Regions from separate parts of the Rhodoferax sp. SPJ21 genome, predicted to be linked through region 2. Evidence: predicted binding sites of a transcription regulator. Region 2 holds the regulator's gene; each other region holds the start of a gene.
The links. Region 2 encodes FNR, which switches genes on or off when oxygen is low (the NO sensors DNR and NnrR bind a similar motif). Its sites were predicted from a motif close to TTGATNNNNATCAA; they were not measured.
Positions count from the first base shown of each region.

Region 1: the regulator FNR is predicted to act here: its motif matches at 1,438-1,451, upstream of clpB (ATP-dependent chaperone ClpB).
Region 3: the regulator FNR is predicted to act here: its motif matches at 2,501-2,514, upstream of AC4BBN_RS06120 (oleate hydratase).

Region 1 is NZ_JBYZMO010000003.1:630,584-634,733, reverse strand. It holds gene AC4BBN_RS18215 (dihydrodipicolinate synthase family protein) at 1-545, opposite strand, end outside; gene AC4BBN_RS18210 (hypothetical protein) at 769-1,344, opposite strand; gene clpB (ATP-dependent chaperone ClpB) at 1,541-4,141, shown strand; gene AC4BBN_RS18200 (hypothetical protein) at 4,141-4,150, shown strand, end outside.
Region 2 is NZ_JBYZMO010000001.1:1,593,756-1,597,905, reverse strand. It holds gene ccoG (cytochrome c oxidase accessory protein CcoG) at 1-748, shown strand, start outside; gene AC4BBN_RS07320 (FixH family protein) at 770-1,042, shown strand; gene AC4BBN_RS07315 (hypothetical protein) at 1,055-1,303, shown strand; gene fnr (fumarate/nitrate reduction transcriptional regulator Fnr) at 1,281-2,000, opposite strand; gene hemN (oxygen-independent coproporphyrinogen III oxidase) at 2,146-3,528, shown strand; gene AC4BBN_RS07300 (sulfite exporter TauE/SafE family protein) at 3,531-4,150, shown strand, end outside.
Region 3 is NZ_JBYZMO010000001.1:1,342,092-1,346,241, forward strand. It holds gene AC4BBN_RS06105 (ABC transporter substrate-binding protein) at 1-26, shown strand, start outside; gene AC4BBN_RS06110 (L-fuconate dehydratase) at 238-1,533, shown strand; gene AC4BBN_RS06115 (L-fucose dehydrogenase) at 1,595-2,365, shown strand; gene AC4BBN_RS06120 (oleate hydratase) at 2,572-4,131, shown strand.

The DNA.
Region 1 (4,150 bases), on a different contig from region 2:
GCGATCAGGGTTGCTGTCTTGGCTGCATCGCCGCCGCAGTCCTTGATAGCCGCGATGCGCGGGTGCTGGGCCAGCTGCAGCAGGGTGGCCAGCTCCAGCGTGGCCCCGGTGCGGTAGGGAATGTCGTAGACGATGACCGGCACTTCGGATGCATCGGCCAAGGCGGTGAACCACTGCAGCAGTCCGGCCTGCGAGGGGCGGATGTAGCAGGGTGCGGCCAGCAGCAGGCCGGCGATGCCCTGGCGGCTGGTGGCGGCCACGTTGTCCCGCATTTTGGGCAGGTGGTAGCCCGACAGGCCCATCACCACCGGCAGGCCCTGGGCGGCCATCAGCACCGTGTCCAGTACGGCTTGCTGTTCGTTGGCATCCAGCGCCGCCGCCTCACCGGTGGAGCCGCAGGCGACGAAGCCGGCAATGCCGCTGCCGCACAGGCTTTTCACCAGGCAGGTTAGCGCAGGGTGGTCTACCGCTCCGTGGTGGAACGGGGTGACCAGGGGAATCCACAGACCGGAAAAATCGCCAGAGAAATTGTTCGAAGCGCGCACACTGCATCCTTTGTTGACAACAGACCGATGGGGTAACCATCGTCAAAGGAGCGCGGGGCCGAAGGGGAGGGAGGTATCGGTTCCATCGCTCATCTGAGGACGGAACCGCAGCTCCGGTCAGACGAGCTGGGGTTTTTTAGCGGCACCGGCAGACACGCCGCCACGGCTGCGGGGCAGCAGTGTGGAGCGGAGTGGTGCGCGGGAAAGCATGCAGCTATTGTATTCAGTTCAGGTACTTGGGCCGCTCTTCCGGGTCTGGCATGTCGCTGGCCTGGGCATGTGCGCTGCCTGCCAGCTCATGGCCCTGGCCCCAGGCGGACAGGTGCAACGCGCTTTCCAGCAGCTGCACCAGGCCATGCACCAGCGGCGGCGCCAACTCGACCTGAAAGCCGCGTGCATTGTCCTGGTCCGGCAGCTGCTCGTTGAAGGCGATTTTGAGCGGGCCATTCGCCTCGGGGGTGATGTGTACTTCGGTGACTAGCAAAGGTTCTGTGCCCAGTGGCCAACTGGTGGGCAGGGCGGCGTCCTGGTAGGGGGTGGCGAAGTCGGCCTCTTGCAGCACGGCTTCGCGCTGGAAGTCGGCCAGAACTTTTTTGCTGACCTCGTCACGCTGCATGCCGCCCAGGTCGTCCTGGCGGGCTGTGTGCTCTACAACGGCGCGGTTCAAGGTGGGCCATAGCACCAGGGTCAGGCGGCGCGTCAGCCACAGGCGCATTTCCGTGCCTTCGCGGGTATTCACGCGCACCAGTATCCTGTCCTGCGCTTCCAGGTAGCGGACCGACAGCTGGTGGATGTTCATGGCGTCAATTTTAAGTCGGGGGGCGCGGCCTTGGCTTTTTGGCTGTGCTATCTATTTGATAGCTGCTGGCGTAAATAAATCGTGCGCCAGAGCTTGATTTTTATCAAATGCCAGTGAGTTTACGACGCTGCCGCACAGACGGTTGGTCTTGAAATCGGCCATATTCTCCTCAATTACCACGCAATTGGAGATCAAGATGCGACAAGACAAACTCACCACCAAATTCCAGGAAGCCCTGGGCGACGCACAAAGTCTCGCGCTGGGCGCTGACCACGGCTACATCGAACCGGCCCATGTGCTGGCTGCCATGCTGCGCCAGGACGACGGCCCGCAGGCTTTGCTGCAGCGTGCGGGCGTGAATGTGCCCAACCTGCTGGCCGCAGCAGAGGGTGCGCTGAAGAAGCTGCCCACGGTGCACGGCCAAGACCAGGTGCAGCCCAGCCGCGAGTTCGTGAGCCTGCTGCAGGGGGCTGAGAAGGAGGCCATCAAGCGCGGTGACCAGTTTGTGTCCAGCGAGTTGTTTTTGCTGGCGCTGACCGACAGCAAGTCTGACTTTGGCCAACTGGTGCGCGCCAACGGCCTGACCCGCAAATCGCTGGAAGCTGCGGTGGACGCCGTGCGTGGCGGTGACAAGGTTGACAGTGCCGATGCCGAAGGCCAGCGTGAATCCTTGAAGAAATACTGCCTAGATCTGACCGAGCGTGCCCGCATGGGCAAGCTGGACCCGGTGATTGGCCGCGACGACGAAATCCGCCGCGCCATCCAGGTGCTGCAGCGCCGTACCAAGAACAACCCGGTGCTGATCGGCGAGCCCGGCGTGGGTAAGACCGCGATCGTCGAAGGCCTGGCCCAGCGCATCGTCGCTGGCGAGGTGCCTGATTCGCTCAAAGGCAAGCGGGTGTTGTCGCTGGACATGGCTTCCTTGTTGGCTGGCGCCAAGTTCCGGGGTGAATTCGAAGAGCGCCTGAAGACCGTGCTGAAAGAGCTGGCCAAGGACGAAGGCCAGACCATCGTCTTCATCGACGAACTGCACACCATGGTGGGCGCCGGCAAGGCCGAGGGCGCGATGGATGCCGGCAATATGTTGAAGCCCGCGTTGGCGCGTGGCGAGCTGCACTGCGTGGGTGCCACCACCCTGGATGAGTACCGTAAATACATCGAAAAAGATGCTGCGCTGGAGCGTCGCTTCCAGAAGATTCTGGTGGGCGAGCCGACGGTAGAGGCCACCATCGCCATCCTGCGGGGCCTGCAAGAAAAGTACGAAGTCCACCATGGCGTGGACATTACCGACCCGGCCATCGTGGCTGCGGCCGAGTTGAGCCACCGCTACATCACCGACCGCTTTTTGCCCGACAAAGCCATTGATTTGATCGACGAGGCTGCGGCCAAGATCAAGATCGAAATGGACTCCAAGCCCGAGGTGATGGACAAGCTGGACCGCCGGCTGATCCAGCTGCAGATTGAGCGCGAAGCCGTGCGCCGCGAGAAGGATGAATCTTCGATCAAGCGCTTCGGCCTGATTGAGGAAGAGATCGTCAAGCTGCAAAAGGAAATCGCCGATTACGACGAAATCTGGCAGTCTGAAAAAGCCCAGGCCCAGGGCAGCGCCCATGTGCGCGAAGCCATCGACAAGCTGAAGTTCCAGATCGAAGAGCTGACCCGCAAGGGCGATTTCAACAAAGTGGCCGAGCTGCAATACGGCAAGCTGCCCGAGCTGGAAAAGCAGCTCAAGGAAGCGCAGGACAAGGAGTCCAACAAGGGCGTAGCCAGTGCGCCTCGCCTGCTGCGCACCCAGGTCGGCGCAGAAGAAATCGCCGAAGTGGTGGCGCGCGCCACCGGCATCCCGGTCAGCAAGCTGATGCAGGGCGAGCGCGACAAGCTGCTGCAAATGGAGGTCAAGCTGCACGACCGTGTGGTGGGCCAGGACGAGGCCATCACCGCCGTGGCGAATGCCATCCGCCGCTCGCGCGCCGGCTTGAGCGACCCGAACCGGCCTACTGGCTCCTTCCTGTTCCTCGGCCCCACGGGCGTGGGCAAGACCGAGCTGTGCAAGGCACTGGCGGGCTTTATGTTCGACTCGGAAGACCACCTGATCCGCATCGACATGAGCGAGTTCATGGAGAAGCATTCGGTGGCCCGCCTGATCGGCGCGCCGCCCGGCTATGTGGGCTACGAGGAGGGCGGCTACCTGACCGAGGCCGTGCGCCGCAAGCCTTACAGCGTGCTGCTGCTGGACGAGGTCGAGAAGGCGCACCCGGATGTGTTCAACGTGCTGTTGCAGGTCCTGGACGATGGTCGCCTGACGGATGGTCAGGGCCGCACCGTGGACTTCAAGAACACGGTGATTGTGATGACCAGCAATATTGGTTCGCCCATCATCCAGACCATGGTGGGCAAGGACTACGACGAGATCAAGGACGCAGTGCAGGACGAGCTGAAGAACTACTTCCGCCCCGAGTTCCTGAACCGCATCGACGAAACCGTGGTGTTCCATGCGCTGGACGCGAAGAATATCGAAGCCATTGCCGCAATCCAGATCAAGGTGCTGGAAGCCCGCTTGGCCAAGATGGACCTGACGCTGCAGGTATCGCCTGCCGCAATTGCCGAGCTGGCCAAGGTGGGCTTCGACCCGGTGTTTGGCGCACGGCCGCTGAAGCGTGCGATACAGCAGCGGATTGAGAACCCGCTGTCCAAGTTGCTGCTGGAGGGCCGTTTTGCGCCCAAGGATGTGATCCCTGTGGACGTGGACCCGATCCAGGCGCCGGGTCAGTTCAGCTTCGGCAAGGTGGCCGCTTGATGGGGCAGT
Region 2 (4,150 bases):
CTATGCGCGCTTCCAGAGCGCCATGTTCGACAAGGACACGCTGATCGTCAGCTACGACACCACCCGTGGCGAGCCCCGCGGCTCCCGTTCGCGCAAGGCCGACCCCGCGGCCCTGGGCCTGGGTTCTTGCGTGGACTGCACGCTGTGCGTGCAGGTCTGCCCCACCGGTATCGATATCCGCGAGGGCTTGCAGTACGAATGCATAGGCTGCGCCGCCTGCGTGGATGTGTGCGACGGCGTGATGGACAAGATGGGCTATGCCCCTGGCCTGATCCGCTTTGCCACCCAGAACGGCATGGCCCAGGGCTGGTCGGGCCGGCAGATACTGCGGCGCGTGCTGCGGCCCCGGGTGCTGGTTTACGGCACGGTGCTGCTGGTATTGACGCTGGCGCTGCTGGGCAGCCTGTTGACGCGTACCCCGCTGAAGGTGGATGTGGTGCGTGACCGCGCGGCGCTGTCGCGCATCGTGTCCGGTGGCCAGCTGGAAAACGTGTACCGCCTGCAGGTCATGAACGCCAGTGAAGTGCCGCAGCGCTACCGCCTCACGGCCCATGGGCTGGATGGGCTGGTGCTGGCCTCGGACGAATGGGTGGACGTGGAGCCGGTGGCTTCGCGCTGGGTGGCGGTGCGCCTGCACATCCCCTACGGTTCGGTTGAACCGGGCTCCTACCCGGTGTTCTTCGACATCCAGACGGCGGATGGAAGCACCAAGGTGTCGGAAAAGTCCACGTTCTTTGTTCCCCGCTGAAAATAACTCCAGGAGACTGCCATGCCCTCTCACACATCTACCACGCCGGTGCCGCTGCCATGGTGGCGCTACGGCTATGTCTGGTTGGTGATTTCCGGCCCGCTGGCCGTGGTGGTGGCGGCGCTGGTCTCGGGCTGGATCGCCGTCCGCCAGCAGGACCCGGTGCTGGCCCAGGACTACTACCGTCAGGGGCTGGAGATCAACAAAACCCTGGCCGCCCAGGGCCCGCTGGCGCCGGCCGAGCAGGGGCGCAACCATGCTGCGTCGCCACCCGGCTCGGTGCGTACCAAGTAGCCGGAGGGCACCATGCAAATCTTTAGGGTAGTAAGCGTTGTGTGGCCCGCTTTTTTGGGCGCGTGCATGCTGGAGATGCTGGTGTTTGCGGTGGTCGATCCCTACAGCCTGCAGTGGCTGGGGCAGCCGCTGCCTTTGTCACGCCAAGGCGTGTACAGCCTGGCGTTCTTTGCGTTTTGGGCGGTGGCGGTGCTGGTGGGGTGTCTGACGCTGCTGGTGGGCCAGCCGGTGACGGTGCCTACAGACAGGGCTGAAGATTGACGATGCGCTTGAGCGCTTCGGTGTCCAGGATGCGGATGTGGCGCTGCTTGACTTCCACGATCTGGTCGTCCACAAACTTGGAGAAAGTGCGGCTCACGGTTTCCAGCTTCAGGCCCAGGTAGCTGCCAATCTCTTCGCGGGTCATGCGCAGGATGAGCTCGGACTGCGAAAACCCGCGTGCATGCAGGCGCTGCACCAGGTTCAGCAAAAAGGCCGCCAGGCGCTCTTCGGCACGCATGCTGCCCAGCAGCAGCATCACACCGTGCTCGCGCACGATCTCGCGGCTCATGATCTTGTGCACATGGCGCTGCAGCGAGTTGACCTCGCGCGAAAGCTCTTCAATGCGGTGGAATGGCATCTCGCACACTTCGGCATCTTCCAGGGCCACGGCGTCGCAGGTGTGGTGGTCGTTGACGATGCCGTCCAGGCCGATGATTTCGCCGGCCATTTGAAAGCCGGTGACCTGGTCGCGGCCATCTTCGGTGGTGACGGTGGTCTTGAAGAAGCCCGTGCGGATGGCGTACAGCGCCTTGAAAGTTTCGCCGTTGTGGAACAGCGCCGTGCCGCGCAGCACCTTTCGGCGCACCGCGACCAGATCGTCAATGCGCTCTAGCTCTTCTTTGTTTAAGCCTAAGGGCATGCACAGCTCACGCAGATTGCAGTTCGAGCAGGCAACTTTGATGGCGACAGGGTTCATGCGCAGAGTATGGGCTGATTCAAAAAGGAAGGGGCTTTTAAGAACTTATATTGTGTGCAGAAGTATCTGAAACCAGATTGATGTAGGTCAAAGAAGCGGGCAAGGCTTCGCGGCACATTCCAGTCATGCAACCTGACTGCCTGCCATGACCCGAGTTTTGCCCGAATTGTTACGCCGTTTTGACGTGCCTGGGCCGCGCTACACATCCTATCCCACCGCTGACCGGTTCGTCGAGGCCTTCACCTGCGAGGACTATGGCCGCGCCCTGCAGCAGCGCAACCAGGGGGCAGCCGCGCTGAGCCTGCCCTTGTCGCTGTACGTGCACATCCCGTTTTGCGAGTCGCTGTGCTACTACTGCGCCTGCAACAAGATCATCACCAAGCGCCATGAGCGCGGCGCCTCCTATCTGCGCTACCTGGAGCGCGAAACCGCCCTGCACACTGCCCAGCTGGGCGAGCGGCGCAACGTCAGCCAGCTGCACCTGGGCGGCGGCAGCCCCACATTTTTGAGTGACGACGAGCTGGCCCAGCTGATGGCCATGTTGCGCCGCCACTTTGTGCTGACACCTGGCGGTGAATACTCCATCGAGGTAGACCCCCGCACGGTGGATGCCAAACGCCTGCAAGCTTTGGCCACCCTGGGCTTCAACCGGCTCAGTTTCGGAGTGCAGGACTTCGATGCCGATGTGCAAAAAGCGGTGCACCGCGTCCAGCCCGCGCAGCAGGTGTTCGAGTTGGTGGAGGTGGCCCGCACGCTGGGCTTTGAGTCCATCAATGTGGACCTGATTTACGGTCTGCCCCGGCAGACGCCTGCCTCGTTTGCGCGCACGCTGGAGCAGGTGGTAGAGCTGCGGCCTGACCGCATTGCCCTGTACGCCTATGCCCACCTGCCCGAGCGCTTCAAGCCCCAGCGCCGCATCCTGGGCGCGGAGCTGCCGGCCGCGGCGGACAAGCTGTCCATGCTGTCACAGGCTTTTGACGCCTTTCTGGAGGCCGGCTATGTCTACATCGGCATGGACCACTTCGCCCTGCCCAACGACGCGCTGGCCATTGCCCAGCGGCAGGGCCGGCTGCACCGTAACTTCCAGGGCTACAGCACCCAGCCTGATTGCGATCTAGTGGGCCTGGGCGTGTCCGCCATAGGCCGCATAGGCGCCACCTACAGCCAGAACGCCAAGACCCTGGAGGAATACTGTGACCGTATCGACCAGGGCCAGCTGCCGGTGGTGCGTGGCCTGGCGTTGAACCGCGACGACCTGGTGCGCCGCGCCATCATCATGGGCCTGATGTGCCAGGGCGAAGTGCAGTTCGAATCCATAGAGTTGGCTTTCCTGGTGGACTTCAAGCAGACTTTCGCCGCCGAGCTGGAGGCTCTGCAGCCCTTGGTCGAGGCCGGCCTGGTGCAGCTGGATGCCAGTGGCATCCGCGTCACCGCCACCGGTTGGTTCCTGGTGCGCGCGGTGGCCATGGTGTTTGACCGCTACCTGCAAGCCGACCGCAACCGCGCCCGCTTCTCCAGAATTATTTGACCATGCAAACCGGCCTGGCCTGGACCGCGCTGCTCATGGGCCTGGCCGGTGGCCCGCACTGTGCCGCCATGTGCGGCGCGGCGTGCGGGGGGCTAGGTCGATTGGCGAGCGCGCGCAGACCCTGGCTGGGCATGCTGCAGCTGCAGGCCGGGCGTCTGGGGGGGTACAGCCTGGCGGGTGCGTTGGCCGCCTGGGCGGTGGACAACCTGGCCTGGTTGACGCGCCAATCGGCTGCGTTGCAGCCGGTGTGGACCCTGTTCCATGTGGCGGTGTTGGTCTGGGGCGGGACCTTGCTGGTGTTGGCGCGCCAGCCGGTGTGGGTGGACGGCATGGGCCGCAAGCTGTGGGCGCGCCTGCGGGCCAGCTCCGGCGGGTATGGCTGGGCCTTTGGCGTGGGCGCAGCCTGGGCCTTCATGCCCTGTGGCCTGCTGTATTCGGCCCTGTTGGTGGCGGCCTTGAGCGGCGGGCCGCTGATGGGGGCCGTATGTATGGCCTTGTTTGCCGCAGGCAGCGCCATCACCCTCATGGCCGGCCCCTGGCTGTGGCTGCGGCTGCAGGCCTGGCGCAGCCCTACGCGCAAGGAATGGGGTATGCGCGCGGCAGGCGGCGCCCTGGTGGCCGT
Region 3 (4,150 bases), 250 kb from region 2:
AGATCGCGGCCGTTCTTTACGATTGATTCGTCTATGGGCAAGAGGATGCGGGGGCATCCCTTGTCCATTTTTCTGCCCGGGGGAGGCATAGTGAACCGCTTACGTTACCAACCTCTAGGCCCCCCTGGCCGATATGTGCAGGAGGCAACCCTCCCAAGCACTCTCGCGCTAGGCAATCCATCTACCTGGGCATTGACGGCCTAGACACCCAAACATGAGTCACCGGACAAGCCTGACATGAGCAAAGTCACCAATTTGCGCGTCCTGGACGTGCGCTTCCCTACATCGCAACACCTGGATGGCTCGGATGCCATGAATCCGGACCCGGACTATTCTGCGGCCTACGTCATTCTGGAAACCGACCAACCCGGCCTGGAAGGCCACGGCCTGACCTTCACCATTGGCCGGGGTAACGAGATATGTTGTGCCGCCATTGAAGCCATGCGCCACTTGGTGGTCGGCCTGGACATGGACTGGGTCGCCGAGGATATGGGCCGCTTCTGGCGCTACATCACATCCGACAGCCAGCTGCGCTGGATTGGCCCAGATAAGGGCGCCATCCACCTGGCCACCGGTGCCGTGGTCAATGCGGTTTGGGACCTTTGGGCCAAGCAAAAAGGCGTGCCGGTTTGGAAGCTGGTCTCGCGCATGAGCCCGGAAGAAATTGTCAAACTCATCGATTTCCGCTACATCACCGACTGCATCACGCCCGAAGAAGCGCTGGCGCTGCTGAAGAAGCAAGCTGTGGGCAAGGAAGAGCGCTGGGCCACGCTGGAGCGTGAAGGCTACCCCTGCTACACCACCTCGGCCGGCTGGCTGGGTTATGACGATGACAAGCTGCGCCGCCTCTGCAAAGAGGCCACCGACGCGGGCTTCAACCACATCAAACTCAAGGTGGGTCGCGACAAGGCCGACGATATCCGCCGCCTGCGTATTGCCCGCGAAGCGCTGGGGCCAGACCGCCACCTGATGATTGACGCCAACCAGGTCTGGGAAGTCAACCAGGCCGTGGAGTGGGTGCGCGAGCTGGCGTTTGCCAAACCCTGGTTCATTGAAGAGCCGACCAGCCCGGACGACATCGAAGGCCACCGTGTGATCCGCGAAGGTGTACACCCGGTCAAGGTCGCCACCGGCGAGATGTGCCAAAACCGCGTCATCTTCAAACAACTCATCATGCGTGGCGCCATCGACGTGGTGCAGATCGACTCCTGCCGCCTGGGCGGCGTGAACGAAATCCTGGCCGTGATGCTGATGGCCGCCAAGTACAACTTACCGGTGTGCCCGCATGCGGGTGGCGTAGGCCTGTGTGAATACGTGCAGCACTTGTCCATGATCGACTACCTGTGCATTGCCGGCACCCGAGAGGGACGCGTCATCGAATACGTGGACCACCTGCACGAGCACTTCCTGGAGCCCTGCGTGATCCAGAACGCGGCCTATATGCCCCCTCAGGCGCCAGGCTTCTCCATCGAGATGAAAGCAGCCTCGTTACAAGAATACCAATTCAAGCCCAAGGCCCGTGCCACGGCCTGATGCAGGGCAATGCCTGCCGCTGCCATGCAGCGGCTCAACAATAAATGAATAGGGAACGCGCATGGATTTGCATCTGAAAAACAAAGTGGTGATCGTGACCGGTGGTGCCAGCGGCATAGGCGCAGCCATATCGCTCACACTGGCTCAGGAAGGCGCCATTCCGGTGATCCTGGGTAAGAGCCCCATGACCGCCGATTTCTCCGCGCAGATAAGCAAGTACCCGCATGCCTTCTTGCAAGTCGAACTGTTGGACGATGCGGCATGCAAGTCCGCCGTGGCCCAAACGCTGGAACGGTTTGGCCACCTAGACGGCCTGGTGAACAACGCAGGCGTCAACGACAGCATTGGTTTGGAGGCAGGGCGCGATGCTTTTGTCGGTTCACTGGAACGCAACCTGATCCACTACTACGTGATGGCGCATTACTGCGTGCCGCATCTGAAGGCGTCCAAGGGTGCCATCGTGAACGTCTCGTCCAAGACCGCCATCACGGGCCAGGGCAATACCAGCGGCTATTGCGCGTCCAAAGGTGCGCAGCTTTCGCTGACGCGCGAGTGGGCCGCCGCCCTGCTAAACGACGGCGTGCGGGTGAATGCAGTCATACCCGCCGAGGTGATGACGCCGCTATACGAGCGCTGGATCAGCAGCTTTGACAATGCCACTGAAAAGCTGGCCTCCATCACGGCCAAGATTCCGCTGGGCCACCGCATGACTACGTCGGAAGAGCTTGCACGCATGACGGTCTTCCTGCTGTCCGACGCGTCGTCCCACACCACCGGACAATGGATCTTCGTAGACGGCGGCTACACACATCTGGACCGCGCACTGTCCTGACACCCGCATTCATCAGGGCCTTCGCCATACAACTGTCGAATTCGAAAATCTGCCACATTCTGTTCGCCAGCTTTGAGCAGCAGGAGAACGCAAGCGCATTCAAAAGCCCCAGTGACGTCTACCTGGCCGCATTGCTTGACCTTGGTCAATGGATCTGGTGCCCACCCTGGCTAGCATGATTCCTTGTCAAAAAAGGAAGCATGGGTATGCAAGCATATTTTTTCGGCGGCGGTATTGGATCCCTCGCAGGGGCCGCGTTCATGGTCCGCGATGCAAAAGTCCCCGGCTCGCAGATCACCATTTTCGAGAGCACGCCGCTGCTGGGCGGCAGCCTGGATGCAGCCCTCCGACCCGAGTCGGGTTACTCGCTGCGCGGCGGCCGCATGCTCACCACCGACCACTATGAATGCCTGTGGGATTTATTGAAGACGATACCGTCGCTCGATCACCCGGGTGAATCGATCTACAGCGAGACCGTGCGCTTCAACCAGGCGCACCCCGCCCACTCGCGTGCGCGCTTGGTAGACCACAACCGCTTCAAGCAAGACGTTTCGAGCATGGGCTTCACTAACGCGGACCGCATCGAACTGCTCAAACTGGTCGAGACATCGGAAGATGTCCTTGGCACAAGCCGCATCACCGATTGGCTTTCACCGCCCTTCTTTCAAACCAATTTTTGGCGGATGTGGCAAACCACGTTCGCCTTCCAACCCTGGCACAGCGCCGTTGAGCTCAAGCGCTATCTGCACCGCTTTATGAACGAGTTCCCGCGCATCGCGTCGCTGGCCGGCGTGAAGCGCACCGTCTACAACCAGAACGACTCTATCGTGCAACCGCTGGTGTCCTGGTTGCGCGAACAAGGTGTGCGTTTCGAGCATGGCACGACGGTCACCGACCTCGACCTGCACGATGCTGCGAGCAAGGTCCATGTGCAAGGCATGACACTGCAAAATGCCCAAGGCGTGCGGCAGCTTGCCGTCGAAGCCGATGACCTGGTGTTTTTTCAAAATGCGTCGATGACCGATGCTTCCAGCACAGGCTCCATGGATGCACCCGCGCCCCAGCTCACCAAGGCAGATAGCCATGGCTGGGCCTTGTGGGAAAAGATTGCGCGCGGCCGGCCCGAGTTTGGCAACCCAGCGGCGTTCAACAGCAGCGTCAGCGAATCCTACTGGGCCTCGTTTACGGTGACCTGCACGCAGCCAGCATTCTTTGACCGCATGGAGACGTTTTCAGGCAATACCGCCGGCACGGGAGGGCTGGTGACCTTCAAGGACTCGCGCTGGCAGATGTCTATCGTGCTCTACCACCAGCCGCATTTTCGCAACCAGCCTGCGGACCAACAGGTATTCTGGGGCTACGCGCTGCAGCCTGACCGCATCGGCGACTTTGTCGCCAAACCCCTGAGCGAATGCAGCGGAGCCGAGATACTGCAAGAGTTACGCGGCCACCTGAACTTCGACCCAGAGGTTTTAATCGGCGCCAACTGCGTGCCCTGCCGCATGCCCTACATCACCAGCATGTTCATGCCACGCGCCAAGTCCGACCGCCCCTTGCCCGTGCCACTTTGTTCGCACAACCTGGCTTTCGTAAGCCAGTTTGTCGAAATCCCCGACGACGTGGTCTTTACCGTGGAGTATTCGGTACGCGCAGCACAGATGGCGGTATACCAACTGCTGAACGTGCAACGCGCTGTGCCACCAGTCACACGGCACGACCACTCACCCAAAGTTTTGCTGGATTCGCTGGTCAAGTCATTTAGCTGACCAGCGCCGTGCACGGCGG